Regions from separate parts of the Pseudoalteromonas sp. SG41-2 genome, predicted to be linked through region 1. Evidence: riboswitches for the same ligand, from Rfam matches in the RefSeq annotation. Region 1 holds a riboswitch; the other holds the start of a gene.
What was found. A riboswitch is a leader RNA that binds a small molecule or an ion and turns the genes downstream of it on or off. The one in region 1 is predicted to bind lysine.
Positions count from the first base shown of each region.

Region 1 (16,583 bases):
CAAAGCCATCGTTAATGGTTGCTACATCGCCTAAATACACTTGTGCACCATCAGGTAGTAATATTAATGGCAGTTTGGCAAATTCATCACCTCGGTAAGCTTGTTTTTCAACCCGCATCGAAATATAGCCGTTTTCAGAGCGAATCTGACCTGCAGACATATTGGCTGAAAAAGCACGCACTGCATTCGCAATGTCTCTAAAAGTTAAACCATACTCACGAAGTTTATCAGGGCTAACTTCAATACCAATTTCATAATCAAGGCCACCATTAAATTCAACTAAGTTAATTTGTGGCAGTGCTTGCAGTTCGTCTTTGATATTGTTGCCAAGTTCTTTGAGCTGATAATTGCTCATGTCACCGTATAAGGCGAGGATCATTACTTCTTGCTCAAACTTATCATGGCGCACAATAGGACGCTCCATGTCTGCAGGGAAGGTGTTGATTGCATCAACCTGCATTTTTACTTCATCGAGCACTTCTTTAGTATCATATTTTTCTTCAATTTCGATCCACGCTTGAGAATAACCGCGGTTTGAATAAGTAATCTTCCGTTTAATACCCTCTAGGCCTTCGAGAGCTTCTTCTACCTTGATGGTGATGCCTTCTTCTACTTCTTGTGGGGCAGCACCTGGGTAGACAGCTTGGACGCTGATCCAGTTATTTTCAAATTGTGGGAACATTTGTTTGCGAATAGAAAACGCGGTTAAAATACCACCCACTAAAATAAAAATCATTAATAGGTTTGCTGCAACAGGGTTGCGAGCAAACCAGGCAATTAAGCCTTTTTCGCTATGGATGGTCATGCTCTATTCCTCTTTCAGTGCAAGTTGAGTTGCAGCTGCAGGTTTATCAGAGTCATTTAGCTTTACTTGCATGCCTTCGGTTGGGAAATCTAAAGCCGAGGTGATCAATTGCTCACCATCATTTAAGCCTTGTGAAGCGATGACCATGCCATTTTGCTCTCTAATAATATTAAGAGATTTGAACGAAAGAGTTAAATCATCATTCATTACCACTATTTTACCGTTTTTCACTAAGTGATGAGGAACGATAATCGCATTATCAAGCTCGCGGCCAGAAATGGTCGCATTGATATAAGAGCCAAAGCGCAGCGGTTGCTCACTGGCATAAGGTGTATTAACTTGCGCCACTAAATAGCTCATACGACTTTTTTGATCAATAACACCTTCGCTGCGGACAATTTTTGCCTGCCAAGTAGTTGGCTTACCAGCATAGTCTGCACTGAGTGTTACATTCGCGCCGATACCGCTATCGATTAGGTATTGTAATTCTTTATCTGCCACAGGAAGGCGAATTTCAGCCACTAAGGTTGAACTGAGAGCGCCAAATTGGCTTCCAGGATTAACTACGCTGCCTAAACTAATTGCACGTTCAGAAATAATCGCATCATAAGGCGCTTTTATGTATGTGCGCTCTAAATTACGTTTTGCGCGTTTTTCAGATGCCTGTGCTGCACGGTAACGCGCTAGTTTTTCGGCTAATTGTGGTTTGCGTAAATATAATTGAGATGGGATCATTTGATTTGAATCGTCTTTTATTCGATCCCACTCTGCCTGTGCTACATGAGCTTGCGCTCGCTCAATTTCTAGATCAGAGCTGGCTTGCGCCATGCCTGCTTGGGCTTCAATTAACGCAGCTTCATAATCATTTGGATCTATTCGTGCTAGAATATCGCCTTGTTTGACAAATCCACCTTGCACAAATTGCTCAGAGACAAATACCACTTGACCGCTTACTTGCGCAACCAGTGGGGTGTGATCTTTTGCTTTTACTACACCATACGATTTTACGTCTAGCGTAATTGCATCAAGGTGAACTGCGCTAACTGATACCAGAGGGCGTGTATCTTGTGCTGGCTTTTCTTCTGGCGGTTGTTTCATTGCTGAAAACGCAACCGCAAGACCTACACCGGCGACTAATACGGCAATAGGTAGAATTATTTGTTTTTTAGTAGCCACAGGGCTTTCCTCATAATTAGGTGACACAGCAATTATAATGAATAAAGTGTTTACAAGGCGTATTAAGATGTAACAAGTCATTACACAATTAACAAATTAGCGAAATAGATTACAAAAGGGGCAAAGATGAATACATCACCAATGGCGTGTCGACTCGGGTGTGGGGCTTGTTGTATCGCACCAAGTATTAGCTCACCGATTCCGGGGATGCCTAATGGCAAAAAAGCAGGAGAGCGCTGCATTCAGTTAGATAACAACAATTTATGTAAGTTATTTGGTGATGAAAGGCGGCCAAAAGTATGCAGTGATTTTAGTGCGACGATTGATGTGTGTGGAACAACGAATGCGCAAGCGCTGCAATTAATTACCGAGCTTGAACAAATGACATAAAAAAACCGCATCTTAAAAATGCGGTTTTTATACATATTTTTTATTTACCAGCTATAAGTTGCAGTTAGTGTGTATTGCTCACCGCGCCCAGGTGTGCCTGGAATTTCCTCAAACGATTCATCCCAAAGGTTATCTGCTGCTAAAGTAATAAAGAAGTTTTGCAGTATCGGTGGCGTTACTTTTAACGTCAGCTGAGTAAACAAGGCTTCATCATCAGAGCGTCGCAGCGCATTTTTATGCTGTTTACGCCATTCATTATCAATCCGAAACTCTAATATATCCGTCGGGCTCCATACAGCACCAAGAGTTAAACGGTGATCAGGGAAGTTTAAGGCATAAAAGCTTGCATCGACATCTGGCGAGCCATAGGTTTCTGATTTATGGAGGTAGGTGTAACTGGCTATAATTTCAGTATTTTCAAATTGCTTAGTGGCTAAAAATTCAAGGCCAGCGGTATCAATATCAACCGGTTCGGCAAAACGCGCTGAGGTTGAATCAAAGCTAAATGTCCAGTCAGTTAAGTTATTATCTTGGCGGTAAAAAATAGCCGAATTAAGCTGCCAACTTTGTTGTTCTAGTAATAAACCCAGTTCTAAGTTTTTGGTGGTTTCACGCTCAAGGTTATAATTACTTCTAAACAATCCACCAGAGTCATTGCCACCAATAGCAGTATAACCTGCAACTTGACTGGCCTCAGCGTAGGATAAATAAAATGTCCGCTCAGTGGCGTTACTATTAATTGTATTGAATGTGATATCACCTATCAGCGATAATTGTGAGTCATCGCGGTTGGTATCATCGAAGGCTGCGCCTAAACGCACTGTTAGCTGCTGATTGTTCTCAAGAGCCATAGTGTATTCTGGCAATACACTGATTTTATAATAGTTACGCGAAGTAAAGTTATTCTCAAGCGTGGTTGATTCAATGGAATCTTCAATAAATTGTGCTGAGTAGTTTAGTGAGAACACATCGTTTTGAGCATGTCGCCCGGAGATGGCGAATGATTTAACTTCTGTTTCGTGAAAAGCTTCAAACGCGCTTGGGTTTTCACGAGAGTAAATATAATGGTCGTTATTTTTTCGATAATAAGCTGATACTTCAAACTCACTGTTTGTTGCATAACTTTGTTTATGGTTAAGCATTAACAGTTGCGTTTCTAAGTCTTCTGTTTCATTCACGCCAAATGGGGTATAGAGGTTCGGCCAGCCAAAAAATTTCTCTTGTGAGCCAAAAAATAAATCAGTTTGTGAATCTGCACTCGTTAATTGCACACGAGCAGTAGCGCGATTAAAATCATGATCGCCAAAATCAATAGAGCCATCGCTTTGTGAATGAGAATATTCACCTTCAAAACCTAGGCGCCAATCGGCGATTGTATCTAAAGGGATACTTTTACCAGCATGAACACTCTGTAAATTAAAGTCGTTAGTGCCGACTCCTACAGATACACTGCCACCAGTGGTAATTGGCTTCCAACCAAACGACACAGTACCTACTGAGCTATTTACACCGTAAAGTGCATTATCAGCACCGGTCAATACACTTGCGCCAGTGAGCATTTGCGGTGCAATAGGAATTTCTGCAAAATAATGGCCTGATTGCGGATCGAGTAAAGTTGCACTGCCGACTCTAAAACCGGTGTTTTCAAAGATACCGCCACGAATAGTAACATCAGCTTGTGCTTCTGCCATGTTACGCGATTGCAAATCAACACGAGGGTCATACTCTAAATTTGATATAGGTGAGTCAAAGGTACCTACTGGTAACGTATTTGCTGTAGGGGATGCCTCGATTGTTATTTGCTCAATGGTTGTCGATTCTTCAGAGTCATCTGCCGCATAAGCAACACTGGATATGCTGGCAAGTACTGCGGGTATAATAAGGTGCGAGGTACGGTTCATGTTGTTTTTCTCATATTCTTTATGTGCGATTGCGCTAAAAATTAAAGTCGTAACACTTTTTTATAGCGTGATAAAATAGCAAAATTAAACAGTCACGATTTTTGGCGCTATTGTACATTAATTCGAAAAAACTGCATTTGATGATCATTCTTAAAATGAAAGCATTACACTGTCTTTGCTTGTTAAATATATTAGGTCCCTCTATGAATGAAAAACAACCAGCTAACTTTTATGCTCGCCAGCAAACTATTTATTTTGCGGGAGGGTGTTTGTGGGGCGTGCAAGAGTTTATGAAGCACTTACCCGGAGTAGTTATTACAGAAGCAGGGCGGGCTAATGGTACAAGTGATAATACACAAAGTGAGTACGATGGTTATGCAGAGTGTGTCAAAGTCATTTTTGATACTGATGCTGTCACGGTTAATAAACTAATTGATTATTTCTTTGAAATTATTGACCCATACAGTATTAATAAGCAAGGTGATGATGTGGGTGAAAAATACCGCACGGCTATTTATAGTGAAGAGCAAAGTCACTTAACGTTAGCAAGCGATTATATCAGCCAACGAGATGATGCCGACAAAATAGCTGTACAGGTTAAACCGCTAACAAATTATGTCCCCAGTGATGCTGAGCACCAAGACCGACTAACTAATCATCCAGATGATTACTGCCATATACCGCTAGATTTACTGCATAAATATAAGGCGGATTAGCATTTACTAATTTAATAAACCTGCATAGTTTAACTTTCATAAAAAATGCTATGTATAATTAATTATAAGAAGGACTTATGAATCTAGTAGAAATGTTGAAAGATCATTCTAGTGTAGTTGGCCAAGGCCAAGCAAGAAAAAAAGTTTATGAGCTAGAAGCAAGATTAAATATTGATTTACCAAAAGATTTTTTTGATTATCTGGTAAACTTAAATTATGCAGAAATATTTGATGAGCCTATTTATGGGATTAACCCTGAGATAAAACGTTTAGATATTTACGAACAAAATAAGCACACTGAACATTTTAGATATGGGTTTCTTATGGTCTTTTCAAACGATATAGATGGTACTATTTATATTAGACCCGATACAAGCAATGTATACAATGCTAGCTTTACTAGTCCTATAGCCAATTCGTTCACAGAATTTGTGGCGAATGTGCTAAAAGAGGCATAAGACTTACAAAAAAGCTCACTAAATAGTGAGCTTTTTTGAATGCTAATTTAAAGTGTTATTTTAGTTTTTCTGGTGGAAAACCACTTAAAATTGTTGCAACGGCTTCTTGCACTGCTTTGTTACGCTCTTCAGGTGTTTGTTTCTTCTGAAGGCGACCTTCACGAGCACCACGCCAAACAAGCTGGTTAGAGGCACGGTCAACAACATCAATCACTAAAGTGCCCACATCATATTCATGGGTTGTTGTTTGCGTGTTATAACCCATGCCCCAGTAGTTCCAACGTGCACCGTAACCTACATTAAATGTATCAACGTCAACTTTAGTATCAACAGAGGCATGATAGTTAATTAACACATCTGCTGATGCTTCATCGGCAGGTGTCATACCGTTTGCTTGTAATTGTGCATTTACCGCTTCACGCACACGTTTTTCCATCAATGGGCTGATTTGATAGTTACCAGCGTCAGCCAAGGTTGCTTGTGGAAACCAAGCAAACGTTTTGTAGTTACCAAAGTCCACAGATTTGTCGTAGTCAATATCAGGCGTTTTTGCACACGCTGCTAGTAGTAATACAGCAGCTGCAATTAGTATATTTTTCATGGAGTTTGCTCCTTGGCAAATTTAATTACTATTCGTTTGATAACATAACATAGAATTAATTCAAGGAAATGTTATTTTTTACCTGTAATTTGTGTACAAAGTAGATGTTGATCAGTCTAGTCGTCCTTGACTGAATGATGCATTAATTTACACAAACGTGGCTATTGTCTTATTCATGCTCTACTTCTATCCAATCCTTTTCATCTACCCAGTTCTGGGCGCCGTCTTTAACGGAGCGAATTGGCACAATATAATCACAGCTAATTTGTGGTTTCACCGAGGCAAATATTGGCACAAAGCCAAAGCTGAGTGCGGTTTCTATAATTGCTTTTTGATTTTGCGGATCGATATCGGCCGCTTCATCAATATAAATCGGGATGCGGTATAAGTTTTGCTCTTGGTCGCTTAATAAGTAGCGGATAAACAACATACCGCATAATAATTTTATGGTGATACGCGTACCGTTTGAGCCAGCCGAATCAATTTTTTCAAAATGCTCGGTTTCGCCTGCACGGTTTACTACTTCAAAGCGAATATCAAATAAGTCAGTAAGGGTTAAACCGGCTTTATCAGAGGCAAGTTTAATTAAGTGATCTTTTGCTTCGTTGACAGCACTTTCACTGTAGGGTTCTTGGCTGAGTAAATCCAGCGTATCACCTTGTTCAAACTGATTTGAGGTACTGATAATGGTATCAATACTATCAACCAACATTTTGCGTGGTATCACGTTAATTTTAAATGCTTGTAAGTTTGAAATACGATGCTGACTAATGCCTTTATTGAAGCTGTTCATTTCACGGCGCAGTCTGTCTAAATCTTCACGCAGTCCCTTAATCGTCGCGGCTACTTCTGTGAGTGCAACCCGGGCTTGGCGTTCAACCGCATCACGTTCGTTATCAATATTATGGAACGCGCCAATCAATTTCTGGTATTTACTAAACTCGTCATTTTCGTTATCAAATTTGGTAATACCGGCATTGTAAATATGCAAATAGGTATTACGAACGTTGATATCAAAATTACGCAGCTCTTGGCAATCTTTATTAAAGTGATGAACTAAGTCACTGAGATTATCAAAGTCAATTTGCACATCAATCATATACGGGGTGACTTTACCGCTATATAAATCCAGCGTGTGGTCAATTCGTTCAGATTTCACTTGGCGTAGGCGCTCGGCTTGGCGTGAAATTAAATCTTTTTTCGATTTAATAATCGAGCGTCGATCACTAATTGAACCGCTGTTATTTTGAATATCTTGTAAGTAGCTATCAACTTGCTCGCGTTCAGCCAATAATTGCTCTTTTAAGAGTGTTTGTGCATCAATAGATTGCAGCATAACCTGGAATTGTTCAAAGCGTTTAAGTGCGCTTTCTGCTGCCATGAGTTCATCGTATAAGGCATCTTTTTCTTTTTGTTTGTCGGCCACATTGGCGGCCACATCACGCTGTTGCTTAAATTCATTGAGTGACTGTTCTAGGGCGCTGAGTTGCGCAGTAAGTTGCTCTTTATTTTCACCGCTTTGCATCTGCACCGGTGAGAGTTTTTTCAGCTTGATGGTCGCGCCTGGCAGGGTAAGCACGCCGCCTTTCACGTTATCTGATAATTGCTCTAAAAATGCACCAAAGGCATCTTCATCAGTGATATCTATATCACCATTACTGGTGGTGGCAAATGACAGAATGTCAGGGTTTAGAATACGCGAGATCTCTTCAACTTCTTTAAGTGATAAATCCTCGCGCATACGGGTAAATAAATTAAACTCAAGATTTTTAAGCTGTAGCTTTAAGCTTTTGATCTGCTTTTGTGTTTCACTAATACGGTAATCAAGAGTATGCAGGCTTTGCCCTTGTGCACTGTTGATAGAATGCGATAGTGACTCGTAATCTTGCTTTAATTGACCAAGGCTTACTTTTAAGGTTGCCATGTTAACCAATTCAAATTCAGATTTTAGAGCACCAAAGTCTAAAAACCATTGCTCTATTTGTGTTTGCCTGCGTTCAATATCGCGCGATTGTTGTACATAAAGTTGTTGTTTTTGTTCAAACTCGTGCTTTTCGTGTTCAATGTCTTCAAGGGCAACATTAAGCTCGCTCAATTGCGCCTCTTGGTAGCTATCAAAATCGATTAATGCTTGGTCAATTTTGGGGGCGTATGCGGCTAATTTACCTTTGAGTACGGTTTGGTTTTCAAGCATTGATTCAAGGGCGCAGATAGGCTCTTGCATCGACTCGAGTGCTTTTAGCTCACGTTTTGCGCGGTTTACTTTATCAAAGGAGCGACGCCATACTTCATAAAAATCGACCTTTGAGTTTGACATGTGGCGTTCAAATACGCGTAACATAAAGCGCTTTACGTCGGCAGCGCCTAATTTATGCAGGTTCAAAATACGGCGGAAAATTTCTTTATAAATTGCCGAATCTTGCACGTTGTTAAGCGGGATCATCTTTAAGTTAATGTCGCCATCAAATGGCGTGGCACCACCCGTTAATAGTGCGTTGAGCTCTTGCGCTTTAAGCTCAATAGGGTTAAAGCCTTGCTCTTTTAAATGATTAAACAGTTTAGTGAACTTAATGATGGTTTTACCTTGAGTATACTGCTCAAGATCAAGCTTGCCTTGGTAACAAAAAAACTGATGTGCGTAACCGGCAATTTTACCAAGCCCAGCTACACCAATCACCACCGGGCCATGGGGTAGGTCGGCTTCGAGTAAAATATAGGATTGATCTGACGAAAAATAAAATTTACGGGTTTCGTCTAAATCATGACCGTCCCATTCTGTTAGGCGTAAATCATTAATAAGCGGAAATTGCAGAGCATTGATCACCGAGCTTTTACCGGTGTTATTTGGTGCACAAATTGAGCTGCTTTTATCAAGCGGGATCACACATTTGGCATAACCGGCGGTGTTTAATAATGCCAGCTTACTGAGGCCGTATAGGTTTTTCATTATTCGTCCTCTCCAATATAGGTTTCTTCGTTTACTTCCATTAAGGCATCAATATAACGGTAGATAGGTGCTTGCAGCATAAAGCCGCCTTCTACTTCACGGGCAAGGCCAAGTCGAATCATGCGTAAGTACACGTCTTTACGTAGGTCTGATCCTGAAAAAATTTCGAGTTGATCAAATAAGTGCTTGTTCATTTGCACTAAAGTTTGCATCAGTTCTAAATCATTCACTTCATCAAATAAGGCACGCATTGGGTCTTTACCTGAGTTTGCATAGTGCTCAATTAAGATATAAATGGTTAAGGCAATCGCGCGGGAAATTTTCCCCATATTGGGTGTACTTTCATCACTGGCAAAGTAATAAAAACCACGGCTGTCATGTTGTAAATCGTGGCCAAGGGCGCTGAATAATGCGCGGTAATGATCAATTTGTTGATCAAGCTCTTGCCACATTACGGTGTCTTGTTCGCTAATGTGATAGCCGGTGACTAATTTTTTATTAATTGCTTGTAGATGACTAAGTTCATCTAAATTTATCTGTGTCATAACGGTTACTCATCCACTGTTGGTGTTTGCTGAGAGTCAACAGGCTTAGAATTAAAAGGGAAAAGAGAAAAATGTTGCCCGGCAATTTTCACGCGCATTTTTTCATCACTTTGATTGATTTCAATATCGCTGTCACTTACCAGCTTTTGATATAAAAACAGCATTTCGTCGGCTTCAAGGTCTGGGTAGCTTTTCTCTAAAAAGGTCAATAATGGTTGTGGCTTTTTACGTTTAGCATTGAAGCGTTTTTTAAAGTTTGCTTTAACATTATTGTAATCTGGAATATTGGGCGTAACAAAAGCAGGCACATCTTGTTGATCAGGAAGTTCGTATTCACTGTGTTCAAACTCAACAAGTGCAGCCATATAAGCGACCATATGGCGCTGTTGCCCCAATGAGAACCGCTGCGTGTCAGAGACAAAATGTGGTTGTACGGCGCTGAGCATATTATCAACGCCATTTTTACGTACTAAACCAAGTACTTTAGCTGCTTGACGAGTGATCATATTATTACGGCGCAACTCTTCACGCAGTGGCATTAGCATATCGGCACTTTTACGCAGGCTTTCGCGACCAACTAAATGCATTTCTAAAATTCGGGTACGTAATCGTTCAAGCATGCGTTTATCTTGATAAGCTTTACCGCTGCGTTCAATATATTCGATTTGCGTACTGATTTGTGTTTCGATGGTATTAAAACAAGCATGAAAATCGCCACGAATATCGACCATTTCAAGCATTGGTTCAATGTATTCATCGAACGCTTCAATCACCGCTTGATAACGCTTTTGTAATGATTGCAACGCATTATTAGCTTTTGCTTGTTCAACAATATTTAAAATGGCATTTTCGTTGTGGGCAAATAGTTTCATTATTTTACGCACCCGATCATCCATAATACGGCTAAAACGGCGCATCTCGTCGTAGTCTTCAATACTACCGGCATTGTCTAAACGGTTACCCAAACGGGCTAAATCTTCAACCAGCACGCTAATTTCTTGCGCCAAGCCTAAATGTTCTTCCTGCAATAAAAAAGTGGCAAAATCTGCAATTGCACGGTTAATTTCAAGTTGTGACGATTTAGCCAAGGGAATAATAATATCTTGGTTTAAAAGGCGGTTGGTTTCTTTGTAAATGCGCTCATTTGACCACGTAGGTTGTTTTTGTTTGATCGCATTTTGCACGTCTTTTAGGCTGAAATCAGCCATTTTAAAACGTTTAAATAGCAGCTCTAACATTCCCCAGTGCTCTGTTAGGGTATTTAGCAACTTTTTAGCTGGGATCATAAAACTCCAAAAATCCTAATTTATCTTGTAAAGCCGGCTTGTTAGGCCTCAGCGATTAGTCGTAGAAAAGCAAATTGACAATAGTTTTACACATTCTTTGGTGCTAGACTGCGCGCCGTGTCGTCCTGCGGCTCATAACATACAATTTTTACATTTTTATAAAGGTTGTTCAAACACCATGGTAACTGCAATTATCCTAACCCTGATAACGCTAGCATTCGTGCTCATCGTTATAGAGGATATTATCCATGTAAACAAGGCCAAAACCACGCTTTTCTTTGGTACTTTATGCTGGATTATCTTATTTATCTCGCCGCTTCACGGGCAAAGCCCCGAAAACGTACAACATCAACTTGACCACAATATTTTAGAGATTGCCACACTCTGGTTGTTTTTAATGGCTGCAATGACCTTTGTAGCCTATTTGAACTCCAAAGGTTTTATCCAAAATATTGTGCATAAGATAATGCCCAGTGCTATTAGCGAACGCAAACTGATGTTTTTGATTGGCGGGTTCTCCTTCTTATTTTCGTCGATTTCAGACAATATCACAGCCACATTAATTTCCCTTGCGGTGGTGATGTCGTTAAAACTCGATCCGAAAAAGCTAATTAAATACGCTACGCTTATCATCTTTAGTGTGAACTCGGGCGGAGTGTCGTTAATTACCGGTGATGTTACTACCTTGATGATTTTCCTTGATGACAAAGTTACCATTGGTCACTTGCTATTGTTGGTTGTGCCTGCGTTATTTAGCGTGGCGCTATTGGCCATTATGCTGTCATTTGGACTCAACGGCCAAGTTGAGTTTACCAAACAAGAGGACCGTCGCATTGAGAAAACAGATATCACTATTGCAGTGATTTTCTTATCAACGATTGTCGGGACATTAACGTTAAGCGTGCTTTATCATGTGCCGCCTTTGTTAACTTTCTTATTTGGTTTGTCGTTGATGTTTTTAGTAGCGCAATTTTTAATGCGCAAAAAAGATGTGAATAAAAAAATCATCGATTATATTCGCGAAATAGAATACGACACCTTACTGTTCTTCGTTGGCGTATTATTACTTGTAGGCGCTCTGAAAGAAGTCGGTATGCTCAGTAAGTTCACTCATCTTTACGAGTTAATGCCAGCACAATACGCTAATTATTTAATGGGTATATTATCAGCTGCGGTTGACAACGTACCACTAACGGCTGCGTTACTTAAAGCTGAAATAGTGATGAGTCCACAACAATGGTTGTCGTTTACGTATGCAACTGGAGTGGGTGGGTCCATGCTTATTATTGGCTCGGCTGCCGGTATTATCGCTATGAGTAAAGTAAAAGCGCTTACCTTCATGAGTTATTTACGTATGTCGGTGTATTTATTAATCGCTTATACAATTGGTTATATGGGATCGTATTTAGCAGGTAGTTTTATTTAATTGCTTTTATTATTTAAAACAACTTGACAGCTAGACGTCTAAACGATAACTTTCAAAGCCCGCTTAATAGCGGGTTTTGTTATTTAATTGCTAATAATTTACGTAATTAATCTAACATTCAGAAGAGGTGCGGTACTTAGGTACTTAATGTTAGGCGACGTATGCCTGTAATCATTAAGGAGGGAAGTACTCGCCGAGGAAAGCAACTGGACGTCACAGTGGTTTTTCGGTTTATGGGGCTGAATCCTCAAAACTGTCACCAATTAGGTGGAGAGCTTCTGGCAGTGGACTTTTCTTATCGAGCACCCCCTTGCCAAGTTCTTCTTGTTTTATCGTGGTATGAATGCCACAAAAGGAGACGACATGAATACCCAATTAGCTGCAACTAACTTGCAACAGTCAGCACAAAATCAAAAATCAGACTACGTAGTCGCAAAGTTCGGTGGCACCAGTGTGGCTAACTTTGAAGCGATGAGCCGTTGCAGTGAAATTATTGTAGCCGATAACAACGTACGAGTAGTGGCCGTTAGTGCCAGCGCAGGAGTGACTAATCACCTTGTGACCTTATGTAAAAAAGATTTATCAGCAGAAGAGCGCAATGAGAATATTGCTGGCGTTATTGCTATTCAAGAAGCTATTTTAAATGAGCTGTCATTGGATGCTGATTTAGCTCATGGCTTTGATGAAACCATTAAAGCTTTTAAGTCACTTGCCAGTGAACCACTAAAATCAAAGCAACAACATGATGAGTTATTGAGCTTTGGTGAGCGTTTATCATCCTATTTATTTACTCAGGTACTGCGTTTAAATGGCTTAAATGCGGTGCGTTTTGATGTGCGACAGGTATTAAAAACCGACAGCCAGTTTTCTAAAGCAACCCCAGATGTAGCTGCAACAGCAATGGCCGCAAAAGAGCATTTAATTCCGTTATTAGCTGAACAGGTTATTGTAACTCAAGGCTTTATAGGCAGCGACGCACATGGTCAAACTACCACACTTGGTCGTGGTGGTTCAGATTACAGTGCGGCATTACTGGCCGAAGCCATAAACGCTAAAAGCGTGCACATTTGGACTGATGTAGTGGGCATTTTTAGCACCGATCCGCGCTTATGTGCTAAGGCTACGCCGATTGCGCGTTTAAGTTTTGATGAAGCGGCCGAAATGGCTACCTTTGGGGCGAAAGTATTACATCCGGCAACTATCTTACCTGCGAGCCGCAGCCATATTAGTGTGTTTGTTGGTTCTAGCCGTGAGCCTGAACGTGGTGGTACCTGGATCGAACGTGAGAAATCACAAATCCCCGGAATTCGTGCTGTCACGCAGCGTAAAAATCAAATATTGTTAACCTTAAAAAGCCCCGAAATGCTTTTGGCTAGTGGCTTTTTAGCTCACGTGTTTACAATTTTAAGTGAGTTTAATATCTCGGTTGATTTGGTAACTACCTCAGAGATAAGTGTTGCAATTACTTTAGATAATGCGCCAAATGCCTCGCGTCCTGAGCTTGATCAAGAATGCCTTGATAAGTTAGCGGAGTTTTGCCACGTGTCGGTTGAGAACAACTTAACCTTAGTGGCATTAATTGGTTCACAAATTCAATTACGTCAGCAAGAAATTAACTTAATGAATGTATTAAGCGATTTTAATATTCGCTTAATTTGTCATGGCGCAAGTAAACATAACCTGTGCTTTTTAGTGGAGCAGAGCGAGTCAGACTTTGTTGTGCAAGCGATCCACAGCCGTTTATTAGAAGTTCAAAACGCCGCGTAATTGGGCGGTAGAATTTACCACAGAGCACTGCCAGTCAGTGCTCTTGTCACTTACCACACTGATATCAAACTCATGATATTGACAACTCAGCGCTGTTAAATTTGCTCGCTCAAGTTCAGTAAATACATTGGGGCTGAGTAATTTTGCAATTGGTTGGCTGGTGGCTTTGGCAAGTGCTTCTTTTAAGGTCCATATTCTAAAAAATCGTTCTGCACTTTGCTGATCTTGCGTTATTAAATTTACCTCATCAAGATGATAAAAATGCTTAGCGAGCTTTGCAAATGGGCGCTTCAGGTTTATTTTTTCAATATCAAAACCAAATTCAATTCGTTCTACATTTAATGCAGCACCCACAAAACCATTAGAGTGGGATAAACAACTACGCAATACAGTGTCACTGTCAGTTATATGTAGCAGTAATTTACTGCTTTGCTGGTCAAATTCAGAGCTAATATGGTTATTTGCTAGATCACGAAATTGTGGCATCGTTTGTTTTACCAAATACTTAAGCAGTAGCCGAGTGGCTAAATATTCTTGCTTGGCTTTGTAACTTTTTCTACGGGTGATCACCGTCAGTTCAAATGGGCTTAATAGTGCGTTTAAATCGAATTCATCAACATTTAACTGCTGGGCATCAAATAATAAAATAGTTTTCGCATTGAACGGCTGCACGCTGTGTTTGGTGATAACGAGTTGCTGTTGAAAAAATAATGCAGGCATAAAATCCACAATTAAAGTGATAAAAGAACAAACATGTTTATATTTTGTGCGGTTGTGCGCTGGTTAATTAAGCCAAGGCAAATTTATTACTCTGTGAGAGTTAAATATGGTTTAATTCACAATAATGAAAAATAATAACAGATTTGTAGATGTATGGCACAATTGCGTGATGGTTTTCAAAGCCGCCTTGGCTTTGTTTTAGCAGCTTCTGGCGCTGCAGTTGGATTAGGTAATATTTGGGGATTTCCCACGCAAGCGGCAAATCATGGCGGCGGCGCGTTTTTACTAGTCTATTTTATAGTTATCTTTTTTTTAGCCTTGCCAGCTTTATACACTGAGTTGTACTTAGGTCATAAAGCGCAAGCTAATCCGGTTAAAGCACTTAGACAAGCATGGCAAGAGCAAGCACCGCAAGTAGGCGCTGCTGCTGGTTATTTAGGTTTAGCCGGTGCGATTGTGATGCTGAGCTTTTACTCAATTGTTGCAGGTTGGATGCTTGCTTATGCCCTTGAACCCATTGCTAGCTTTTTTGGATTTACCACCGTCAGTGCGTTTTTACACACGGATTCGATGGCGCGTAATTTTGTATTTACACCACTGATGCTGATCCTCACTGCGAGTATTATTCTCAAAGGTGTTAAATCTGGCATAGAAACATGGTCGCGACGGTTAATGCCGATGCTATTGGTGTTACTCGTTGTGCTAATTGCTTATATAGCCACGCTTGATGGCGCAAGTGAAGGCTTTGCTGCGTATTTAGTGCCAGACTTTAGCCAAATACTCGACCCAGGTTTAATTATTGCGGCAATGGGACAGGCGTTCTTTTCACTGTCACTGGGTGTCGGTTGTATGATGATTTATGGCTCGTACTTGCAGCCTGATGCTAATTTGCCGCGGTTAACCGCGTCGGTAGCGTTACTTGATACAGGGGTTGCCTTTTTAGCGGGTTTATTAATTATTCCTGCAATTTACGTGGCGCAGCACAATGGCGTGCAAGTATTTAGTGATGGAAAATTAGTGGGAGAAGGGCAACTAATTTTCGCAATTCTACCGCAGTTATTTAATACTATGGGCGAAATTGGCTTATTGGTTGGTTTACTGTTTTTTGTACTTATGTCGATTGCATCGCTCACATCGACTATTTCATCCACTGAAATTCCAGTGGCTTTTTTAGTTGAAAACCATCAAGTAGAGCGTAAAAAAGCGACGTTTTTAGTGAGCTTAACGGTTTTAGCCGCGTCATCGTTGATTATTTTCAATTTTGATTGGCTATTTGGTTTAGTGATCATGGTACTGACTCAGTATCAATTACCGCTTATGGGCTTATTTTACTTTATCACTGTAGGGTGGTTGTGGCGCCGTGGTAATCAATTAAATGAGGCTGCAAGTGGCATGCGTTATTGGTTTGCTCAGTACATACGTTATGTGTGTCCGATACTGATGACCGCCGTGTTCGCTAATGTCGCGTTTGGTTGATAATTTAGCTTTCAGTTTTTTAGTTTTAATTGTTAATATATAGTGTTGTACCAATCGTTTTAAGTTACTGACCATTTATAGCGACAGATAAATGGTTAAATATTTAAGTCGATTGGTATTATATCCAGGGAGGAATTATGAACATAGATGTTAAAGTCCCCACGCTTCCAGACTCAATAAACACAGCGGATATCGCTAAACTTTATGTTAGTGAAGGCCAACTCGTTTATGCCGGTGATGTGTTATTTGATGTTGAAACTGAAAAAGTTGTTTTAGAAATAATGGCCGACTGCAGTGGCATTATTGAGAATATAACGATTGCAAATGGCGACCATGTTAATCCTGAACAGGTTGTAATGACTTTGCAGC
Region 1 is NZ_JACJFK010000029.1:46,292-62,874, forward strand. Features, by position in the region: gene H5186_RS19130 (efflux RND transporter permease subunit) at 1-805, opposite strand, end outside; gene H5186_RS19135 (efflux RND transporter periplasmic adaptor subunit) at 809-1,981, opposite strand; gene H5186_RS19140 (YkgJ family cysteine cluster protein) at 2,108-2,371, shown strand; gene H5186_RS19145 (TonB-dependent siderophore receptor) at 2,416-4,272, opposite strand; gene H5186_RS19150 (peptide-methionine (S)-S-oxide reductase) at 4,476-4,988, shown strand; gene H5186_RS19155 (SMI1/KNR4 family protein) at 5,066-5,446, shown strand; gene H5186_RS19160 (DUF4136 domain-containing protein) at 5,502-6,047, opposite strand; gene H5186_RS19165 (ATPase) at 6,217-8,994, opposite strand; gene H5186_RS19170 (condensin complex protein MksE) at 8,994-9,539, opposite strand; gene H5186_RS19175 (hypothetical protein) at 9,545-10,825, opposite strand; gene nhaD (sodium:proton antiporter NhaD) at 11,004-12,251, shown strand; lysine riboswitch at 12,366-12,537, shown strand; gene lysC (lysine-sensitive aspartokinase 3) at 12,615-14,018, shown strand; gene H5186_RS19190 (4'-phosphopantetheinyl transferase superfamily protein) at 13,995-14,738, opposite strand; gene H5186_RS19195 (sodium-dependent transporter) at 14,892-16,214, shown strand; gene H5186_RS19200 (biotin/lipoyl-containing protein) at 16,352-16,583, shown strand, end outside.

Region 2 (16,583 bases), on a different contig from region 1:
GTATAAATTCTATCTGTTTGGCCATCTGCTGAATAAAACTCTGTGTAATTCTCTAATAGCTCTTCGGTGAATGCGCTGTAGGTTAAGTCTTTGCTGTATTCATAAACTAATATTGCACCGCTTTGAGACCTAATCTCACCATTTGGTAAATAGTAATTTAGAGTGCGCTTAATGTAATACAGGTTACCAACAATACTGATGAACTCATGAATCATTTCACTTTCAAGGTAGCAACTTGCACCAAAGCCTTCACATGACGTAACAATTTCATTGTTATAAATAAAACGCTTACGTGTAAACTGACCATCATTTAAATGCCCCTGCCAATCAGTGATGCCTAGGCCGATCATCATTGTGCCATCGCTAAAAATATTTAAATCATACGATTGAGATGTGCCGATAAAGCCATGCCAACGACCAATTAAATCATCATTCGTAGTCGATACCGCTTGTTTTTTGATTAATAGCCCCGTTAGGGTGTCACTCGGCTTATCAAAGCTCGTATCAAGACCAACTAATTGATAGCCGCCACTTAATGCTTTTGTAAACCAAAGCTCTAGCTGCCCTGTTTCGCCGCCGTCATCATAGTTAACAATTAAGCTATGGCTGTTTAGCTGCCAAGTAAACGCTTCGCTACTATCAACAACGCCTGTACCGTCAGCATAAAATTGCAGGGTTTCAGGTAGGTTGGGATCGTAGCTAGTATAAAAATCATTATCTTGTACATGAAGTGCCCACTCACCTACCAGCTGTTCAGCTAATAATGAAATGGTTTTATTTTTATATATTAGATTCGTCGTATATGTTTCATCATCTTCAGTCGTCATTGTAACTGAACCGCTGTTGCTATTAACAACCGTTCGCTCTGTTGAACGCGTCACTTCGATGGTTCTAAACACATCGTTTTCAGCCAATACAGTAAAGCTGAATCCAGTTAAAACTACAGACTCTGAACTTTCTGCATCTGAATTTTGATAAATCGTAACTTTTTCAGCAAAGTCTAATGTATAAACGCCTGCATTTTCAGCCCAAGAGATCGCACTACTGGTATTAGAGCTAAACTGCCCGCTTCCATCAGCCCTTAAGCTAAGGTGGAATGCTGTATTGGTATGATAACGAGGTGAGTTAATAATATAATTACCCTCGAGCGTACCTGTTGCGCCGGTTACGAGAGCATCATCTTCTTTAATTTCTTTTTTGGTTTTTTCGATGATTTCAGGATCTTTCTCTATCACTTCTTCTTCAAACTGCTTCGCGACTTGTTCATTCGCAACAAGCTCCAGCGTGCTATTAATACCTTCAGGTAATTGATAATCTGGATTATCAACAACAATCTTAATAAGTGTTGCTAGCTGAATCTTCTCATCCGCATCAACATTTAACAGTGCGCTATTAAGCTCTTCTTCACTCGCAGGCTCTGTACCATCACGTGTTAAAAGTGCAAATTCAGCAGTGGTAACATTAGTGATATTGACACTAAAATTATCATTACTATCAAGCGTATTATCCTCGCCCGCTTGTGCTAAAAGCTTTTCAACTGAACTTAGCTGCGATACAAACTCAACACCTGGGTTTAAGGCATCTAGTCCTTTCGCTTTTACTCTTACCAACTTTTTAGTTGATGACTCATCGATATTTAAAACCGCTGTATAACGACCACTATCATTTGCTTGAACCTGGAACGATTCACCACCAACAACAATTTCAAGTTCAGCATTTGCAATTGGCTCATCAGTAACAAGCCCTGTTATGGTTACATTGGATACTTTACGCTTGATGAGCACCGCTTGAGAGGATGATGCTGAAGCACCATCATTATCAGTAACCGTTACAGTAAAATTAACCGTAATGTCTTCACTGATATCGGGGGAAGTAAAGCTCACTTCAGCACTGGAAAGACCATCACTGATAAAGTCAAAGCTCGCATCGTGGCTCCAACTATATGACGAAATTTCACCATCAGTATCATTTGCTGTCGCTTTAAGAGTGAATGTTTCTTGTTCTATTTGTTCATCTGCAGCCGTTAGTGTAACTATTGGGCCTTGGTTAACTGGGTCAACAGGTTTTGGCGTTGTACTACCGCTATCATCACCTCCGCCTCCACAGCCAGTTAAAAATAGCGCACTGGCTAGTAAGCCTATGCGTAGCTTTATTTCAAAAAAACCCATTTTATTCCCCTTTTAAATGGATGCTATTGAGGGAGCTGTGTTTAAATCATTTCCCTTTAATAATTTAAAAAAGCCTTAGCTTAATGTGGCTTTAAAATTTTGTTTTCGGTTCTTATAACTTTTTATATTTATACTTTAAGAATTACACCTCAGAAGCCTCAAGCTCGAATCATCATTCTCAAGTTATTAAATCTCCCAATCCCCTGATTCTCATAGGCTAATTATTCTTTCGTACACTAAAGATATTGATGCTGCGTAATTTGATGTGGTAAATGAAATTGAAATTAGCTAAGGAGTTTACGATGGTGCCTTTCATTGCTGATTGATTATTTTAATAGCATGAAGGAAGTTATCGCCTTTTCCATGGCAACTAATAACATATGTTAATTTTTTATTGGTAAGATTCTAGACTAAGAAAACTTTTCGTCAAGTGAAAATGAACAAAGGCTTAACAAAAACCCACATATTGTGGGTTTTTTTGCAACAAGTAGACTTTTAAACAGCTTGTTGAATAATCACGTTGTCTGCTTTTTTAGTGTAAGCAGGCATGCGATGGAAGTTCAAGTAACGGTATGTATCTGATGCTGTTGCATTGATCTTCGCAGCATATTCTTGATACTCAGCAGATGTTGGTAACCTACCTAAAATTGCAGCGATTGCAGCAAGTTCAGATGAAGCTAAAAATACGTTTGCGCCATTACCTAAACGGTTCGGGAAATTACGTGTAGAGGTAGACACAACTGTTGCTTGATCTGCAACACGTGCTTGGTTACCCATACATAGTGAACAACCTGGAGTTTCGATACGTGCGCCAACACGACCAAAAATACCGTAATAACCTTCTTCTGTAAGTTGGTCTTTATCCATCTTAGTTGGTGGAGCAACCCAAAGCTGAGTCGGTAATTGACCTTTAAAGCCATCAAGCAACTTACCAGCAGCACGGAAGTGACCAATGTTAGTCATACAAGAGCCGATGAATACTTCATCAATTTTCTCGCCTGCAACATCAGAAAGAAGACGCGCATCATCTGGATCATTTGGTGCACAAAGAACTGGCTCTTTAATTTCGGCTAAATCGATATCAACTATATGAGCGTACTCAGCGTCTTTATCAGCTTCCATAAGTTCTGGGTTAGCTAACCACTCTTGCATTGCTGTAACACGACGTTCAATCGTACGTACATCACCGTAACCTTCAGAGATCATCCACTTCAGCATCACAATGTTTGATTCTAGGTATTCAGAAATAGATTCTTTAGATAACTTAACAGTACAACCTGCCGCCGAACGCTCTGCAGATGCATCAGATAATTCAAATGCTTGCTCAACAGTTAGGTGCTCAACGCCTTCAATTTCTAGTACACGACCAGAGAATTCGTTAATTTTTCCTTTTTTCTCAACGGTTAATAAGCCTTGCTTAATACCGTAGTAAGGGATTGCATGTACTAGGTCACGTAATGTGATACCAGGCTGCATTTCGCCTTTAAAACGGACTAAAATTGATTCAGGCATATCAAGTGGCATTACACCAGTTGCTGCTGCGAATGCTACTGCACCCGACCCAGCTGGGAATGAAATACCTAATGGGAAACGTGTATGTGAATCACCACCAGTACCGACGGTATCTGGTAATAACATGCGGTTTAACCATGAGTGGATAATACCGTCACCTGGGCGAAGTGAAACACCGCCACGGTTCATGATGAAATCAGGAAGCGTATGGTGAGTATTTACATCAATAGGTTTAGGGTAAGCTGATGTATGACAGAAAGACTGCATTGTTAAATCTGCAGAGAAACCTAAACAGGCTAAATCTTTAAGTTCATCACGCGTCATAGGACCGGTTGTATCTTGCGAACCAACAGTTGTCATTTTAGGCTCACAGTATTGACCTGGGCGAATACCAGCAACATTACATGCTTTACCAACCATTTTTTGCGCTAGTGTGAAGCCTTTATCAGAAACTTCTGTTGCTGTTGGTACTTTAAATACATCTGTTGCACCCAAGCCAAGAGATGTACGCGCTTTGTCAGTTAAACCACGACCAATGATTAGTGGGATACGACCACCAGCACGAACTTCATCTAAAATTACCTCAGATTTAAGTTCAAAAGTAGAAATAATTTCATCAGTACCGTGACGCTTAACAACACCTTCGTAAGGGAAGATATCGATTTGCTCACCCATGTTAAGTTCATCAACATTTAATTCGATTGGTAATGCGCCTGAATCTTCCATTGTGTTGAAGAAGATTGGCGCAATTTTATTACCTAAACATACACCGCCAACACGCTTGTTTGGTACAAACGGGATATCATCGCCCATAAACCAAAGTACAGAGTTAGTTGCTGACTTACGAGAAGAGCCAGTACCAACAACATCACCTACGTAGGCAAGTGGTAAGCCTTTCGTTTTTAGTTCTTCAAGTTGTGTAATTGGACCAACTTCACCAGCTTTATCAGGTGTAATACCGTCACGTTCAATTTTTAGCATTGCTAAAGCATGCAATGGAATATCAGGACGTGACCAGGCGTCTGGCGCTGGTGATAAATCATCAGTATTTGTTTCGCCTGTTACTTTGAATACCGTAACTGAGATTTTTTCAGCAACCGCAGGTTTATTGGTAAACCATTCTGCAGCAGCCCAAGATTCAATAATTTGCTTAGCGTATTCATTACCCGCTTTTGCTTTTTCTTCAACGTCATAAAATGCATCAAACATTAATAACGTATTTGCAAGACCTTTAACAACGATTGGCGCAAGCGCTTCTTCGTCAAGTAGCTCAATCATGGGGGCGATGTTGTAACCGCCAAGCATTGTGCCTAATAGTTCAGCTGCTTTTTCTTTTGAAATTAGTGGTGAAGTTGCCTCACCTTTAGCAACTGCGGCTAAAAAGCCAGCTTTGATGTAAGCTGCGTCATCCACACCTGGCGGCACGCGATTTACTAATAAGTCTAAAATAAACTCTTCTTCACCTGCAGGTGGTGTTTTAACTAGCTCGATAAGATCAGCCGTTTGCTGAGCATCCAATGGCGCTGGTACGATACCTAACGCGGCACGTTCTTCTACGTGTTTACGATAATCTTCTAGCACAATATTGCCCTCTTGGTGACGTGAAAGTATTCAGTAATACACATTCTCGCGAAAAATTACTCAATACTTATAGTATTCTGACGATTAATTATAAAGCTTTTAAATATAGATGAAAATCCGTGCAATCAAGCAAAATTCTATACTCATTATAAATACTGTGAATAACCAATTAGGAAAAAACCATTCACATGAATGTTAATTAACTGCGAATCATTGCTATTTTTTAGGCATAAAAAAACCCAGCATCTTGCTGGGTTTTTAATAAATCAAATGCTATTAACGCTTAACTTTCACGCGCTCAATTGACTTAAGGTGTGCTTCTACACGACGGTTTTCCGCGTGTGCAGCAGGTGTGTTGTCTGTATTTTTAAGACGCTCTTCGCCTAGACCAACAGTAGTAATACGATCTTCAGCAATGCCATCAGCAATTAGCTTAGCAGCAACTGCATCAGCACGCTTTTTCGATAACCACTTGTTATACTCAGCTTTACCAACAGCTGAAGAATGACCTTCAAGTAATACTGTTGTGTCTGTATGCTCTTTTAAGAAGCTAGCAACTTGGTCAATACCGCTGTCATATTTACCAGCAACTTTTGAGGCGTTGTTAGGGAATGTTACTAACAAGCTTTTAGTTACTTCACGGTCTTCATATAAAGTACAACCTGTACCATCAACAGCATCTGTCATTGGTGTGTTTGCACATTGGTCATCTGCATCAGGGATGTTATCACCATCGCTATCTACCGGGGCAACTGCTACAGGTACTACTGTAGCTGGAGCTGGAGCAGCTTTAACTGGCTCAGCAGCTGAACTTTGCTTGCCAAATAAATAGCTAAGACCAAGTTTAGCACCTACATCTGTGTAACCACGGTCAAGACCTTGATAAATAGATGTTTCAGCATTAAATGCGAAATTATCAGTGAAATAATGTTGGTAACCAGCACCTAGATTAGCAAAAGTTAGGTTTTCTGTAATATCGATTTTCTTAAGACCGAAAATACCATAGAAAGGACCGCCGTTGATGTGATAAAGACCATCAATACCTAAACGGTCGCCGTCCATGCTTGTTGCGTTCATGGCAGGATTTGCATTTGAAATGTCAAAATCCATATCAGCATATTCTAGACGTGCACTCCAGTAATCGTTAAAACGATAACCAATTTCTGCACCCCAACCAGTTGAATCATCAACGTTGGTACCTGCGCTTCCACGGACATTTTCCCATGAAGCATCGTAATAATCGCCAAAAGCACCGATAAAGAAACCTTCTTTTTCAGCAGCGAAACTTGAAGCGCTAGTTGCAGCTAGTGCTAAAGCAATAGTAAGTGATTTTAATTTCATTGTTTCCTTCCCATTTTCACAATTAAAATTGTAGCTAAGAGACCCTAGCTCAATAAGTTTAACCATAGAGTACCGTATCTTTAGTTAATCATTACTTAACGAAAATATTTAAATGCATATTTTGCAATTTAACTATTTATTAAAATAAAGCGCCCTACATTATAGTTCAGATAAAAAACTTTACCTAACTTGCACATCTATCGATTGTCAGCATTGTAGTTGCTATCACTGCAATTTCAGCCACAACGTTTCTAATATCTTTGGCTTTAATAATTTAAATGCTTAAGCTAATGAGTGCATTATATTGGTTAATTTTAAATCAACAAGTAGTTAAGCATATTTATTTCTTATAATTATTAATAAATAACAGCTTTTAACTAAAGATCTGGATGTATAAGTCACATCAATTCATTAATCGTCGCTCAATTTACGAACAATACGCCTAACAATCAGCACTGCGTTATTATGTTCCGCAGAATGTTTGGTAATTAGTATCCCCATCAACAGGCGGGGAGTACCAAAATGCAGGGCTTGCCAACAATTGGTAAGGCGACCTCAAGGCCGTTAAATATTCATCTAACATGCTGCTTTCACCAGTACTTTCATACTGCTGTATTATGCTTTCAACAATATGATTACGCGGGATCAAGCGTGGGTTGGCTTGGCGCATCAGCTGATAGCTTTGCGTATTTGTTCTGGCTAACCACTTAATAGACCAACCAGCCAAGTCACTCGGAATGGCAGTCTGACCTTGCAATGATTCTGTTAAGGAGTCAAAAGTATTGGTGTAATCAAGCTGATGGGTTTTCAGTAAAGTTAATAACTCGGATACTAATTCAGCATCGCCATCTTGATGACCATCAAAGCCCAACTTTTTCGCCCACATCTGTGTAAAGGCTTGATGAAACTGCTCAGCAAAACCATTTATTAATGGGCTTAATAGCTCAACAGCCAGCTCTTCGTCATCGCTAATTAAAGGAATTAAACTTTCAGCTAAACGTGCACAATTCCAATTAGCAATATTAGGTTGATTGCCAAAAGCATAGCGACCTTGGCGATCAATAGAACTAAATACAGTATCAAAATCAAACTGATTCATCATTGCACAAGGGCCATAATCGATGGTCTCACCACTGACGAGCGTATTATCAGTATTCATTACTCCATGAATAAAACCAACGCGCATCCAGCTAACAATCAGGCTAACTTGCTTTTCAATTACCGCACTTAAAAATGCCAAATAACGCGCAGAGCCCGTAGACTTTATCTCAGGATAATGACGCTCAATAGCTAAATCAGCTAAGGCTTTTAAACCAGTAACGTCACCTTGCGCAGCTAAATACTGAAACGAACCGACACGTATATGACTACTAGCAACGCGGGTAACAATGGCTCCTTGTTGTGGTGGTTGACGGTAAACTGTTTCACCACTGGCAACAACTGCCAAACAACGTGTCGTCGCTATGCCAAGCCCGTGCATTGCCTCACTCATTATATATTCACGTACCGCAGGACCGATTGCACAACGGCCATCACCTCCACGTGAAAATGGCGTAGCACCAGAACCTTTGAGTTGAATGTCCCAAAGCTGTTGCTGCTGATCAGTGACAGCCCCTAATAAATGTGCTCGCCCATCACCTAAACGCGGTGAAAAATGTCCAAATTGATGCCCTGAGTAACCTAATGCCACAGCAGCAACATCGCTGTTATTAAGATTACCAGAAAAAATTACCGCACGTTCTGATGTGACAACCTCAATATTAAGCTGCCTAGCTAACGTATCGTTCCACAGCAGTAAGTTTGGAGCAATAACAGCACTTGGCTGATCAGCCACAGCAAAATCATCAGCAATCTGGGTGTAACGAGCAACTAATTTCATAGTATTCCTTAAGCTTGGGTTGTTTGTATACCAACGCGATTATCGCCCACGCTGTATGCAACTAACAGACTGAGCTCTTGTAGGCTTAATCCGCTTTGTTGCTGCAATTCATTAAAAAAATGTTGAGCGCTGGCAAGTGACTTTTTAGTTTGTAAACCGCCATCAATTATTTTATGAGCACGGAGATAACTTTCTACATCACGCGATAATAAAAAAGTATCTTTCCCTAAGGTTCGCAATGCATAAGGGCCGGTGTTACCACCTAAACGCGCCCCATGCTTTTTTAAATACCCCCACAAACCAATAATATCGTCGCTCGGCCAATCTGCAATAAACTGACTAAAACTGCCATGTTCACTTGCCACTTCATGGATCATATACGCATTTTCTGGGATCGTTTGCACTTTTTTAAAGTTACGAACGATTCGCTCATCGGTGGCTTTTTGCTCAAGCATATCTGGCGGCATCATTAATAATTTAGCCACACTAAAATCCCAAAATACTTCCCGAAAACCTGGCCATTTATTGTTGATCACTGACCAATAAAAACCACTTTGAAAAATTTTGCGGGTAAACTCTTCAAGCCATGCATCATCAGGTAAAGCAGTTAATTGCTTTGCATTTTGAGGGGCAACAAGTAATTGCTGTAACATTACTTCGCTACCTTTTCGCTGTGCCGCTCGTTGATATATATCTTGAAATTTTTCCATTACTCACTACCACTGCTTGTTATTACGCTTACTGTAACGCTATTTACGTTGTAAAAAAATGTCAGGAGCACATTGCAGCTAAAAATAAACTTAAAAATATCCAGCCTTGACACCTAGACGGCTAAAATGCTTTAATCTTTCGCATTACCCCTATTAAAGGTTTGAGTTTTAAACGATAAAACTTACACCATGGGCTAGAAGAGGTGCGTTATTCAGGTAACGTATGTGAGGAGCACATACTCCAGTGATCATACGTGAGGGGAATTAACGCCGAGAAGTAACACTTTTTGTGAAGTTTTACTTCGGGCGACTGGGTTGAATCCCAGCGACTGTCACCAATAACAGCTTGGCTGTTAAAATATTTGGTGGAGAGCTTCTGGTCTTAGCGTAATAAGGCCATAGCGCCCTATTATATTAAGCCCATTCGCTCTTCGAATTATTAGTTCGAACGACGTTAATGTGGCTCCAATCATAAAAGCTTATTAACTCCTCGAATCACTTATAAGTTCGTGAGAGATGATCAATAACTTCAATTTAAATGACTACCCTTTGTGGACGGCACTCGTCACGCCATTTACTGACGCTGGTGAAGTCGACTATGCCACTCTTGATCAGTTAGTTGCACAGCAGCAAGTGGCTGACAATGGTATTTTATTACTTGGTAGCACCGGCGAAGGCCTCGCACTAACACTCAAAGAGCAACAAGCGATTGTTGAACACGTGTGCCAATTAACGCCAACAGTACCGCTGATGGTTGCAGTAGGCGGTATAAATCTAAAGCAACAACTTGCCTGGGTTGAATACTGTAATCAGTTACCCATTCATAGCTATTTACTGGGCACTCCCCTATACGCTAAGCCCGGCGTGGTAGGCCAAACACATTGGTTTGAAAGCTTACTTAATACCAGTAAACATCCTTGCATGCTTTATAACGTACCAGGGCGCAGTGCTGTTGATATTCCATCGGCCGTAATTAGCAACTTGAAAGACCATAAAAACTTGTGGGCACTCAAAGAAGCCAGTGGCGACATTGCTAAATTTGAAGGTTTTAGAAAAGTCGCACCTAATTTAGCTATTTTTAGCGGTGACGATGCACTGATGCCTTACTTTGCCCAGGCTGGCGCAAAAGGTTTAGTCTCTGTGGCTGCTAATGCATGGCCTGTGCAAACCCATGAGTTTGTAAAACGAAGTCTCAGCGGTCAACACCCCAATTTATTTGCCGACTGGTCACAAGCCATTCAAAGCTTGTTTGCTGTCGCAAACCCTATCCCCGTCAAAGTATTGATGCATTTACAAGGGCGAATTAACAGCCCGTACTTACGTCCACCTTTGACGCATCTTGAGTTAACGCAAACTGATTGTATTAACAACGCAAACAACACCATTTTATCTTGGCATTAAATACAGGTTTTTATAATGAGCTGGTTAGAACTACTAAATAATTTAGAATCGGGCGCTGTGCGCGCAGCAACACAAGACGACAACGGCCAATGGCATGCTAACGTTGCAGTAAAACAAGGTATTTTAGAAGCGTTTAAAAATGGCACTAATACCGAATTTCCAGGTGGCTTTGTTGATAAACACAATTTAGCACCACAAGGTTTTGCAGCCGATGCTGGAGTGCGTATGGTACCTGGTGGCTCAAGCGTTCGCCGTGGCGCACACGTTGCTAAGGGCACGATTATTATGCCACCAGCATATGTAAACATTGGTGCGTTTATCGACGAAGGCACGATGGTTGATAGCCACGCGTTAGTGGGGTCGTGTGCGCAAGTAGGTAAAAATGTACATTTAAGCGCTGCAGTACAACTAGGCGGTGTACTTGAACCTATTGGTGCAAGCCCGGTGGTGGTAGAAGACGATGCATTCATCGGTGCAGGTTGCGTGATTGTTGAAGGCGTAGTAGTGAAAAAAGGCGCGGTGCTCGCACCAGGTGTACGCTTATCAGCAACTATTCCTGTTTATGACTGTGTTAATGAGCGCCAGCTGGCTAAAGGCGAGCCTATTCCTGAATACGCGATTGTTATTCCAGGCTCTCGTCCAGCTTCTAATACTTGGGCCCGCGAGCAAGGATTAAGTATGTCGTGTGCATTAATTGTAAAATACCGTGATGAACAAAGTGATGCATCATTGCTGCTTGAAGAGGTTTTACGTTAATGAGCTTTTTGAGCACGCCAGTTAAAACCGCCATTGATGAGCTATCAACTACGCTTGATACACCATTTTTTATTTACGACCTTGATACATTAAACGCACACTTAACGCGATTAGTGGCGCAAACTGAGGTAAAACTGTGGTATGCCGTAAAAGCTAATCCATTATCTAAAGTCATTCAAAGCTTAGATAACGTGGGTTTTAACTTTGATGTAGCAAGTAAAGGCGAACTTGAGCAAGTTCTGGCACAAGGTATTAACAGCGAGCGCGTGCTCAATACAGGGCCTGCCAAAAGCCCAAAACAAATTAAACACTTTATTGCGCGCGGCGTACGTACCTTTGTTGCCGAAAGCCTTAATCAAGTACGCTGGCTTAACGAGCAAGCAAGCTTACAAAACTGTCAGTTACAGGTATTACTGCGAGTGCAATTACGCTGGCCTGAAGGGGAAAAAAACCCACTTGGTGGCGATAGCCTTACTCCATTTGGTTTAAGTTGCGATGAATGGCAAGCGCTAAATACTAGCGACTACCCAGCGCTTAATTTTGACGGCCTGCATATTTTTCAGTGGGGCAACATGCTTAGCAGCGACAAACTCGCTGAACTTTGGTCACAAATGATTACGCCGTTAACAAAGCTTGCCAACGACTTAGGTATTCACTTAAAAGTACTCGACTTAGGCGGTGGTTTAGGTATTCCTTACACTCTTGATGCACCAACCTTAAGTTGGGATGCGCTCATTGATGCATTAGCTAACATTAAACATGCCGCAGGCGTACAAGAACTCTGGATGGAGCTTGGCCGTTATGCTGTGGGCGAATGCGGTCATTACGCAACGCCTGTCGTTGAGCGAAAACTTAACTATGCCCAACAACAAGTGATCTTAAGCGGCGGTATTAATCATTTATTGCGCCCTGCAGTCACCAGCCAAGATTTCCCAGCACGATTATTACGAGACTCAACTGCTGCATACCAAACTATGAGCTTATATGGGCCATTATGTACAGCACTTGATTACTTAGGTGAACACCAATTACCTAGTGATTTAAATGAGCAAGACTGGTTGGTGTTTAGCCAATGTGGCGCGTACGGCTTTACCGAAAGTATGCCGTATTTTTTATGTCATGAGCTAGCAGCTGAATACACATTACAAAATGGCGAGCTTAACTGTATTCGCACAGCTGAAGATGCCAGCTACTACTTAAGGTAATTGAGATGAGTACGACTAAAGCTATAAGCCAAGAAAACATAGTAGTTGGTGAAGTTGCCAACGGCCTACCGCTCACAATTCCTGTCTATCGTTTAAAAGGCGATGGCACTGGGCCAAGTGTGTATGTGCAAGCTAATATGCACGGTGCAGAAGTACAAGGCAATGCGGTTATTTACCAATTACTTGAGCAGCTTAAGCACCTTGAACTCAAAGGCGATATCACCCTAGTGCCTTACGCGAACCCAATTGGTTGCAATCAAAAATCGGGGGAATTTACCCTTGGTCGTTTTGATCCAATCACCGGCACCAACTGGAACCGCATGTATCACTGTAATAGTAAGCTCGCGAGCCAATTTGCTGAGCAATATAGTGATGCCGATGAGCAAACCTTAAAAAGTGCGTTTAAAGCCGCACTGATTGATGAAGTAGACCAACAACTCAGCGGTCCAGCTTATCGCCTAACTACAGGCAAACGCATTGCACTTAACTTGCAAAAGTTGGCACACCAAGCTGATATCGTGCTCGACTTACACACAGGCCCCATTTCGAGTCAGCATTTATATTGCCCAGATTATGCCAAGGCCAGTGCCAACTACTTTAATATTCCTCATGTATTAATCATCCCTAATGATTTTGCAGGAGCAATGGATGAAGCAAGTTTTTGCCCATGGTGGCAATTAACCGAGGCATTAGCTCAACAAGGGCGTGAGTTTAAAGTGCAGGTTGAAGCTTTTACGGTCGAACTCGGCAGCCAAGAAAAAATCGATTTAACTGCGGCCCTTGATGATGCTAATAGTATTTTAAGTTACCTAAATCATAAGCAGGTATTCGTTGATGCCCCCTATCAGCCAAAAGTAATGAAGCGCTACGGCTGTGATTTAAATGATTACCTTGCTTACTATGCACCTATGGGCGGCATGGTTGAGTATATAGCGCCACTTGGCGGCCATATCAAAGCTGGCGAGCCGATTGCTAGAGTATTGCGAATGGAGCGCTACCTAGCAGAGCAACCATTACAAACCCTAACACTTGATTGTGACGCCATCGCGATTTTGCATTTTGCTTCAGCAAGCGTAAACCAAGGCACCGAACTATATAAATTCTTTACTAACGTATTTGAGCTTTAATTTTTATATCAAGCTCAACCCTTCTCATTGCGTGAGAGCACGACTATCCAATTGGAAAAAGTGCATTGAACAAGCGGCTTCGGCCGCTTTTTCTTTGTATTTATGGGCAAAAAGCGCCACAATCAACTAAGTTCAGTAACAATTCACTGATATTCAGTTAAAGTAAATGCTGGATAAATGTATGGGATAGGTATCTTAGTCGTTTTATGATACTGAAATTAGCCTATTCTCATTTACGAAAAACACAATAGCTACTCTCTATTTGATTTTATCAAAGGAATAATAATGACTTGGCACTATGGGATCCTATTTACTGCACTATTATCAAGCTCTGCATTCGCACAATCAGAATCAACAGCAAAAACCAACGAGCAAGATGATGATGTCGAGCTAGTAAAGCAATGTATTTTAAATGAGGCAATTGGCGGGGCTGGCGAGATGACGCTAGCACAACTGCGTGAAAAATGCTCATCACTTGATGAAAGCAAACAACTTACCGCACTCGATAAGCGCCAAGCACGCGAAGAAGTAAGTAAAGAAAACCGTAATGTTATTACCCCACACAAACGTAACTACATTTTACCTGTTTCTTATGTATCCCACCCAAACAATAGCTCGTTTGAAGCGTATGACGAACTAACCGGTGAAAAACAAGATGAACCACTCGATAACTTAGAAGCAAAATATCAGCTTTCAATTAAGGTACCTATTTTCGATGATTTTTCTGATGAAGACCAGGCTATATTTTTTGCCTTTACATTACAGTCATATTGGCAGCTTTATAACAAAGAAAGTTCCTCACCATTTCGTGAGACCAACTATGAGCCTGAAATTTTTTGGGTTAATTATTTAGATAAAAAGCACGTTCCATGGGGCGACGAAATGGCAGTAGTCCTTGGTATTTCGCATCAATCTAACGGTAATAGTCAGCCTGATTCGCGCTCATGGAACCGTATTTATGCAAACTTTTTGTGGGAAAACGATGGCTATGTGTTTAGCTTTAAACCTTGGTACCGTATTTCAGAAAGCGAGAAGGAAACGCCATTAGATCCAAGAGGTGATGATAACCCTGATATTTACAAATACATGGGTTACTTTGAATTTAGCGGTGCATATCGACTTAATGATCATGAATTTAGTTTTATGACCCGCAATAATTTAAATTCAGATAACCGCGGTGCAATTCAGCTTGATTGGTCATTCCCATTATGGGGCCGAGTTCGCGGTTACGCCCAATACTTCAACGGCTACGGTGAAAGTTTAATTGATTATAACGCTGACATAGAACGTATTGGCGTGGGTATATTATTAACTGATTTACTATAAAAAAAGGCCAAGCAATTGCTTGGCCTTATCTTTTGTTTGCTCTGAATTCTAACTACTTAATAATTCTAAATGTACCTTCAAACTCAGCAACCAGTAACTCACCATCGTAGATTTCCACTGGCACTACATAGCTCGCTTTACCTTCTGACTCTAACTCGGCTAATTTACCCTTACAGCCGCTTAAATCAACGCTGCCACGTGGGTCGTTATTAAGCGGTTTTAAATATTTAATATTAGCATCAGCTAACACAATATTACCTTCAAGCCCGGCTTCTTTGAGTGCTAAATAAGTCGCGCCCCAGCCGGTTAACGTCGCTAAACTATAAATAGAGCCAGCAAACATAGTGTTATGCAAGTTTAAGTTCGCATTTAAATCTGCACTGGTGGTAAATTGCCAATCAGTGTAACTTTCAACTTTAATGCCCATAGCATCGCTGATCGGAATAGATTCGCGCCAGGTATTTTGCAGAACTTGGGTCCAATTGGGATGGCGGAACCAGCCTGGCTCAGACGGTTTTTGTTTCACCATTTTCCAGTGTTGTACATCATCGTAAGCTAAGTGAGCCTTTTCTTTTAATTCATAACCATGACGTTTGTAAAATTCTAATGCTCGTTCACGAGCGAATAAAACTAACTCATCGGCGTCTTGAGTCCAGGCTATTTTCTCGAGCTCATGCAATAAACGGCTACCAATGTGTTGATTACGGTTACCTTGTGCAACGGCCATATAACGGACTTGCGCTTGTTGTTGATTATTAAAATGCAGTCGTGCAACACCTAACACTGCCCCCTCTTTATTTTTAATAAAGCGATGCTCAGCATCTTGCTCTAAATCATCCTGCTCAGAACCACGCGGTTCATTCCAAGGCGCGCGCAATACTTGCCAACGTAATTGATAATACGCTTGCCAATCTTCGCTACTTTGTGGTGTTGTCACCTGAAACATAATCACTCCTGTTGCTACCAAGGCCGCAAACGCTTGCTAATTCAAGATGCGTTTATCTAACTAAAAATGCGGTCAGTTATTATTTGCAAACTACCATACTCCATCTGGTAAAAACTTGGAATACGACTTTGGTGAGCAACGCAAAATAACTGCTTTACCTGTAAAACTTGATAGACATATTGGCACTTTAGATTGACTCGTCTATGCTGATGTAACTATGGAACATTTTTTTGAAGACAACGGGGCAGTAAAACACAGCTTTATCGAAGATTGTCACCGTATCGGGCAACTACTCTATTGGCACAAATATGGCGCCGATTGCATTCAGGTACGCCAACATAAGCAGTTACGTTGGTTATTGATCAACGAAACACTACAGTCAGTGGTCGAGAAAAGCAGCCCAAGCCATTTGCTGTTTCCGCATTTGCAATATTTAGCGCAATTATGGCAACCACTCCCGGCACCAAACGCCGTACTTGAACTGGGCTTAGGTGGCGGCGCTATCCGCAATTACTTACAACACACCTACCCTGATAGTCAGCTACTTTCTGTAGAGAAAAATCCGAATATCATTCATTGCTATAAGCGTTTTTTTGGTGGTGAGCATGCATCGAATTTACGCTGTTTTGAT
Region 2 is NZ_JACJFK010000010.1:99,330-115,912, reverse strand. Features, by position in the region: gene H5186_RS10030 (leucine-rich repeat domain-containing protein) at 1-2,168, opposite strand, end outside; gene acnB (bifunctional aconitate hydratase 2/2-methylisocitrate dehydratase) at 2,664-5,261, opposite strand; gene H5186_RS10020 (OmpA family protein) at 5,538-6,602, opposite strand; gene H5186_RS10015 (YdiU family protein) at 7,066-8,481, opposite strand; gene H5186_RS10010 (DNA-3-methyladenine glycosylase I) at 8,490-9,191, opposite strand; lysine riboswitch at 9,382-9,575, shown strand; gene dapA (4-hydroxy-tetrahydrodipicolinate synthase) at 9,708-10,592, shown strand; gene H5186_RS10000 (2,3,4,5-tetrahydropyridine-2,6-dicarboxylate N-succinyltransferase) at 10,608-11,348, shown strand; gene H5186_RS09995 (PLP-dependent decarboxylase) at 11,348-12,553, shown strand; gene H5186_RS09990 (succinylglutamate desuccinylase/aspartoacylase family protein) at 12,559-13,680, shown strand; gene H5186_RS09985 (phospholipase A) at 13,966-15,006, shown strand; gene H5186_RS09980 (bifunctional GNAT family N-acetyltransferase/hotdog fold thioesterase) at 15,059-15,952, opposite strand; gene H5186_RS09975 (spermidine synthase) at 16,170-16,583, shown strand, end outside.
Region 2: it holds a riboswitch for lysine, as region 1 does, so the genes downstream of both, dapA (4-hydroxy-tetrahydrodipicolinate synthase) here and lysC (lysine-sensitive aspartokinase 3) in region 1, are expected to answer to the same signal.